One region of the Ruminococcoides intestinihominis genome, then DNA from elsewhere that is predicted to be linked to it. Evidence: predicted binding sites of a transcription regulator. Region 1 holds the regulator's gene; the other holds the start of a gene.

Region 1 (3,941 bases):
TGGTCCTCATGACCATGAGTCAGTAAAATAGCCTTTACCCTATCTTTGTTCTGAATTAGATAAGTAAAGTCAGGTATTACAAGGTCAACACCTAACATTTCACCATCAGGGAAAGCCATACCACAATCAAGTACAATAATTTCATCTTCACATTCAAACAGTGTAATATTCTTACCGATTTCGTTAAGACCACCTAGGAATGAAATCTTAATTGATGGCTTTGTCTTTTGAATAGGCTTGTTATACTTTTTGCCGTTAACATTAATTCGGTTACTGTTTCTTTTACTATTACTGTTAAAGTACTTCTTACCGTTACCCCTGTTGTTTCTGCTACTGTTCTTGCCATTGTTGTTACGATTCTTATACTGATTTTTGTTATGGTAATTGTTTCTTCTGTTATTACCATTATTTCTCTTGGCATTATTTTCTGAATTCACTTACTGTCCTCCGTTTTTCTTTATAATCTTTATATTAAAAAATATATGTATTAATGTGATGACACTCTAATAATTCCGTACAGATGTATCAATTCACTATCAACCTAAATTAAAAAATACCGATGAGTTAGTATTAAGTAACTAATGATACTACTCCACAATATAGTTATATTATATAATACTATTATTTATATTTAAAGTCAAGACCACTACACCCTGACAAAACTATTTTACCAAGTAATGGATAAAAGTAGTATTGGCTTAATTTCTATAAATATAAGTTGTTGATATTTTTTATTTAATATGATACCATACAAAATATAGAAAAGAGGTAGCTATGAAGAAAGTAGAAATTTTTACAGACGGTGCTTGTTCCGGTAATCCCGGTCCCGGTGGATATGGAGCAATACTAAGGTACAACGGTCACGAAAAAGAAATAAGTGGTGGTGAAAAAGAAACCACAAACAACAGAATGGAACTACTTGCAGTTATTGAATCACTAAAGTTACTAAAAGAACCTTGTGAGGTTATGCTTTATTCCGACTCACAATATGTTTGCAATGCCTTTAACCTTGGTTGGATAAAAAAGTGGCATGCAAATAACTGGATGAGAAACAAGAAAGAATCAGTTAAAAACCCTGACCTATGGAAAGAACTATATGCACTTTGCGAAAAACACAAGGTAACATACAATTGGGTAAAAGGTCATGCCGGTCATCCTGAAAATGAAAGATGTGACACTTTAGCAGTTAATTTTTATCAGCAATACCTATAATTAAAATTAATATTACAGAGGAAAAGAGGTTATCTAAAAAACAGATAACCTCTTTCTATATACCTAAAAATCCTAAAATATTATTTTTCTTTTAGTAGCTTAGTAAGCTCTTCCATAAATGTGTTTATATCCTTAAAAGAACGATAAACCGAAGCAAAACGAACATAAGCAACTTCATCAACAGATTTTAACTTTTCCATTGTTAACTCACCGATAGACTGAGAAGTTACTTCCCTATCAAGTGAACTTTGAAGTGTACTTTCGATAGAATCAACAATTTGGTCAACTTGTTCAAGAGAAACAGGTCGCTTCTCACAAGCTCTAAGAATACCTGCAGTTAGCTTATTTCTGTCAAAAACTTCTCTTGACTTGTCACGCTTTACAACAATAATCGGTACACTTTCGATTACTTCATGTGTTGTAAATCTCTTCTTACAATTTAAACATTCTCTACGACGACGAATTCTCTCACCATCATCAGCAGGTCGAGAATCAATAACTTTACTTTCTTCGTAACCACAGTAAGGACACTTCATATTACCACTCCAAAATATAACTAAACTATGTGTTTATAATTCTATAATAAAATTATACCACAATATATAGTAGAAACAAGTTAAAGTTTCATTACAAATAGGTTACAATATATCACTTTTTCTCAGGATTTATCTATATTATTCAATATACACAAGGTAATTTTCTATTGTGCCTAATATTAATCAACTTTTTGTAGAAATTTGACGAATAAGATACATCTGTATTAACAAATGGTTATTGAATTATTATTAAAGAATAATATAATGTATATAAAAAGAATGGTGATGAGATATGGATTTTCACATTAGTGTATATACCATAGAAAATATATTCCTATGGTTAATAATTTACAGTGTTATTGGGTGGATATATGAAAGTACATTATGCTCAATAACAGAAAGAAGATTTGTCAACAGAGGTTTTCTTAACGGTCCTTACTGTCCTATTTATGGGTTTGGTGCAATACTTGATATTTTAATTTTAGGATGGATAAAGAACCCTATACTGTTATTTGTATTAAGTGCAATTCTAACTTGCACCCTTGAATATATAACATCATACCTTATGGAAAAGCTATTCCATGCAAGATGGTGGGATTATTCAAACAGAAAGTTCAACATTAACGGCAGAGTATGCTTAATCGGTGCAGTAGTATTCGGTACATTGTCACTAATACTGATAAAGTTAGTTCATCCACTTGTACTGAAAATGATTGGTATGATGAGTGACACTTTATTCCACACAATTGTTATTGCACTTGCAGTTATTTTCATTACAGACAATGTTATAACTATTGCAGGTTTCTGTCACTTTGACAAGAAAATCAAGAAATTTGCTGATGAATTAAAACTTCAAACAGAAAAGCTTTCTGAAAATATTAAGGCTAGAACAGAAAATATCAAAAGCAAAACCAACATTCAAGTTCCAAGTGTATTTTCCGATATTCAAGAAAATTTAGCTAAGAAATTTAACTTCCAAGAAAAAAGAATGTTGAAAGCCTTCCCTAAATTTAAATCAATTAATTATAACGAAGTCCTAGAAGACCTAAAAGAAAAACTAAAAATTAAAAGAAGAAAATAGTTTTAATTCAATTTTACCATTAACCACCTGCAATTATGTAGGTGGTTATTTTTGATAAAATTCATATATAGGATTATGGAATTTTCTGTTATTTTGTAGTACAATGAAATAAATTAAAAAGGTGATATTTTATGTTTGTAGATAAAAACAAAGAATTGTACAAAGATCTATTAAAGAAGATTATAATAATTGTAATTGGTTCAATTGTTTCTGCCTATGGAATTACACTTGCATTATATGCAGGATTTGGTGGTGCAACATTAGCAGTTTTATGGCAAGGCATTTCCGGAACATTCCATATAAGTATTGGTATGTCCTCATTTATAGTAGCCATTATAATGATTATATTTTCATTAATATATGACAGAAGGCAAATTCATATTGGAACAATTATATATCAAGTGGTATATAGTTTATGTGTAGATTTATTTGCAAATTGCCACATATACAGTAAATATATGTGGATAAACTTCTTTATTATGCTGTTAGGTGTGGTTTTGTTTGCAGTTGGAACAGGTTTATATGCCTCAGCATCTCTTGGCAGAGGCTCATATGAGGCAGTTACCTTTGCATTAGCAGAAAAGAATAATTGGCAAGTTAAGATTGTTCGTATTGTATTAGATATTCTGATGGTTGTTATAGGTGTTCTCCTTGGTGGTAAGTTTGGAGTTTGTACAATTGTTACTGTCATTGTTTCCGGTCCGATAATACAGTTTGTAAATACTAATTCTAAAAAGATTTTTAAATTGTAATTTTAAGTCATAACGGTGATAATATGGCAAATATTTTTGAATTTAAATATGAATTTTATGATGGCTATTCTAATAAGCCAAATAAATATATAATTCTTCAAACAAATAAAAAGGAAACATCTATGTTAACCTATAACTATGGTAAAAAGCAATGCATAAACATTACCGATAAAGTAGATAAATTTTGCAATGATATTTCCAAATCTGAGTTTTTAGGATGGCACAACAAAAACTTTCAGTCTAATATTGACTTTTTCCCATCTACCCATTGGTTATTAAGAATTAAAACTAATTCTGCGATTATATATTGTAAAGGCAGAAATATGTTTCCAAATAATTAGGCTGAATTTATTGAAATTT
Region 2 (3,941 bases), on a different contig from region 1:
CCTTTTTCTGACACTGAATTTCAAATCTTTCCAGTAGCTGGTCAGTAACAAGGTCAACCATTCTGTCTAGCTGTTCAAAGAAGAAGTCAATGTTCTTGTTAGCAAGAATTGCAAGTCTAGGTAGGTTGATAGAAGTAAATGATAGGTTACCTCTGCCGTATGTAATTTCTCTTGTTGGGTCGTAAACATTGCTCATAACTCTTGTACGGCAACCCATATATGCAATTTCTGTTTCAGGATGACCAGGCTTATAGTAAGGTAGGTTAAATGGAGCATCAATAAAGCTAAAGTTAGGGAATAGACGCTTAGCAGAAACCTTCATAGCTAACTTGAATAAATCATAGTTAGGGTCACCCGGATTATAGTTAACACCTTCCTTAACCTTGAAAATGTGGATAGGGAAGATAGGAGTTTCGTTGTTACCAAGACCTGCATCTTCAGCAAGAAGGATGTTCTTAATAACAAGTCTGCCTTCAGGAGTTGTGTCAGTACCATAGTTTAGTGATGAGAATGGAATCTGAGCACCTGCTCTTGAATGCATTGTGTTTAGGTTGTGGATAAGTGCTTCCATTGCCTGATATGTTGAACGGTCAATTTCCTTTTCAGCATGCTTCTTAGCAAATCTCTGAATTTTACCACCAATTTGTTCACCATACATTTCTACAAGAATTGGAAGTTCAGCCTTAGCATATTCTTCACCTGCCTGTAGAGAAGGTTGGTCACCACTGATTTCTTTTGCCTTTTCAATAATTTCACTTGCAGTAGCAACTGTTTCGTCAATGTCATCAACTTCTGCCAAAAGTTCAATAGCTCTTGCTAGGTTCTGACGATATAGCTTAACATAAGTTTTCTTAACACCCGGAGCCATACCGTAATCAAAGTTAGGTACTGACTGACCACCGTGCTGGTCGTTTTGGTTGCTCTGAATAGCAATACAAGCAAGTGCTGAGTAAGAAGCAATATCATTAGGTTCTCTTAGATAACCGTGACCTGTAGAGAAACCACCCTTAAATAGCTTTACAAGGTCAATCTGACAACAAGTAGTTGTTAGTGTTAAGAAGTCAAGGTCATGAATATGAATGTCACCATCTTCGTGAGCCTTAGCATGTTTAGGGTTAAGAATGTACATTTTGTAGAACTGCTTAGCACCTTCACTACCATACTTAAGCATAGTGCCCATTGCAGTATCACCGTCAATGTTAGCATTTTCTCTCTTAACATCATTATCTTTAGCTGATTTAAAAGTTAGGTCCTCATAAATCTTCATTAGCTTTGTGTTCATTTCTCTATGTCTTGTTCTTTCAGCTCTGTAAAGAATGAACTCCTTAGCTGTTCTTGCATGACCGTTTTCAATCATCATCTTTTCAACAGTATCCTGTACATGTTCAACTGTTGGTGCAGGAATTTTCTCAACATTTTCAATATAGTCGCATACCTTGTTGGCTAAATCCTCAGCTTCTTCATAGTTTGAGCCACCAATTGCCTGTGCTGCCTTAAAAATCGCATTAGTTATTTTTTCAATTTCAAATGGTTCTTTTCTACCATCTCTCTTGGTGATTTCAGTAATCATTTCGTTCCTCCCATGTAAAATATCATATATTGTAAAACAAAATCATCAAATTACCTTATGTAAATTAAAAATAAATAAAATGTTTGTTTTTTTCGTGCTTTATTAGTATATGCCATATATTGTGTTAAGTCAACCGTTATTATTACCAATTTAACGAATAAATTTTATGTAATTTTATAAATCCTAGAATTTATGGGATTTACAATAGATTGTGTTACAAAATTGTAAACACACAATATATAGTATAGGCGTTGTAAAATGTTCAATAGTTAAAGTATAATATTCTTATTAGGAAATAAACATCTTACCTTTGTGGCAATATATAACATACACCACAATATATAGTTTCACAAAAACTTTAATCATTCTTGAAACATTTGTGTTTCTATATTATAATGTAAGTTAGAACTTTTGAAAGGAAGTATATATGAAACTTTTAGTTGTTGACGGAAATTCAATTCTAAACAGAGCTTTCTATGGAATAAGATTATTGACTACAAAAGATGGTCAGTTTACTAATGCAATATATGGCTTTTTAACAATGCTACTTAAAATACAGGAAGATGTTACCCCTGATGCTGTGGCTATTGCTTTTGACTTAAAAGCACCAACCTTTAGACACAAAGCATATGATGGGTACAAATCTAACAGAAAAGGTATGCCTGAAGAACTACATCAGCAGTTGCAACCTTTAAAGGACTTATTAACTTTACTTGGCTATACTATTATAACTAAGGAGGGTTATGAGGCTGATGATATTCTGGGTACACTTTCTCATACTTGTAAGGTTAATGGTGATGAATGTGTACTTGCTACAGGGGATAGAGATTCACTTCAACTTATTAATGATAAGGTAACAGTAAGACTTGCATCCACTAAAGGTGGCAAGGCTAATGCTATACTTTATGATGAAAAGAAGATTATGGAGGACTATGGTGTAACACCAAGACAGCTTATTGAGATTAAAGCTATTCAAGGTGATTCATCAGACTGTATTCCCGGTGTTCCCGGTATTGGACCTAAGGGTGCAGGTGACTTAATCCAAAGATTTAATAACCTTGACTATATATATGAAAACCTAGATACTATTGATATTAAAGATGGTATGAGGAAGAAACTTCGTGAAAACAAAGACAGTGCCTATATGTCACGAATGTTAGGTGAAATCAAGCTTGATATTCCTATTGATACTGATATTAATCATTATCTTGTAAATTGTACTCAGCCGGATGAGGCATCAAGAATGATGGCAAAACTAGAACTTTTTTCCTTAATAGATAAGTTTAAGCTAAAAGAAGTTGAGTCAGCAGAGGAAACTCCTAAAGAAAAGAAAAAATATTCTTTAAATGAAAAAAATACCATTGATTTATTAGGCAAAGAATTGTATATTTATAGTAATAGCAAAAGTAAAGGTGATATTGACTATCTATATATAATAGAAGAAAATGAAATCATCAAAACTACTGATGTTGATACTGTACTAAAAAGTGAAAACAAAAAGTATGTTTATTCTTCAAAAGAATTATTTGCTTATGCTGATAAAACCGGTTTTGAAATCAAGAACCTTGTTTTTGATATTACTTTAGCATCATATTTGTTGAATCCTAATTCAAGTTCATATGATATTGATAAGTTAAACGGTGAATATGAAGTTGAAACTTATGATGGTGAAGATGAATTCCTATGTAATATTGCACCAATGATTGATTTGTGTAATATTCTTGAAAAGAAAATAGAACAGTGTAATCAAAAAAAGTTGCTTAATGAAATTGAAATTCCACTTTCAAATGTACTAGCCAGAATGGAGAACCTAGGTTTTGCAGTTGACAAGCAAGGAATTGAAGATTTTGGCAAAATGTTGAAAGAAAATATTGAAAATCTTAAGTCAGAGATATATAATTCTGTAGGGAGAGAATTTAATATTAATTCTCCTAAGCAACTTGGTGTAGCATTATTTGAAGATTTAGCTTTGCCTTGTAAGAAAAAGACTAAGTCAGGTTACTCTACAAGTGCTGATGTATTGGAAAGTCTAAAGAATCAGCATCCTGTAGTCAGTATGGTGCTACAGTACAGAACATTAAGTAAGCTAAATTCTACTTATTGTGAGGGATTGTTAAAGGTTATCGGTGATGACGGTAGAATTCACTCATCATTTAATCAGACCGAAACCAGAACCGGTAGAATTAGCTCAACAGAACCTAACCTACAGAACATTCCTGTAAGAACCGAACTTGGTAGAGAAATGAGAAAGTTCTTTACTGCAAGAGAAGGTTGGGTACTTGTTGATGCCGACTATAGCCAAATTGAACTTAGAGTATTAGCCGATATTTCCGGTGACAAGAATATGATTGATGCTTTTAAGAATAATCAA

What was found. Region 1 encodes NrdR, which represses ribonucleotide reductase genes. Its sites were predicted from a motif close to CACNANATNTNGTG; they were not measured.
Region 2: a site for NrdR is predicted at 1,802-1,815, ahead of WMO18_RS03585 (anaerobic ribonucleoside triphosphate reductase). Genes of this name have one in related genera too.

Annotation. Positions count from the first base shown of each region.
Region 1 is NZ_JBBMEY010000014.1:23,717-27,657, forward strand. It holds gene WMO18_RS05190 (ribonuclease J) at 1-437, opposite strand, end outside; gene rnhA (ribonuclease HI) at 775-1,212, shown strand; gene nrdR (transcriptional regulator NrdR) at 1,293-1,748, opposite strand; gene WMO18_RS05205 (putative ABC transporter permease) at 2,041-2,829, shown strand; gene WMO18_RS05210 (YczE/YyaS/YitT family protein) at 2,961-3,581, shown strand; gene WMO18_RS05215 (hypothetical protein) at 3,605-3,922, shown strand.
Region 2 is NZ_JBBMEY010000008.1:45,900-49,840, forward strand. It holds gene WMO18_RS03585 (anaerobic ribonucleoside triphosphate reductase) at 1-1,570, opposite strand, end outside; gene polA (DNA polymerase I) at 1,998-3,941, shown strand, end outside.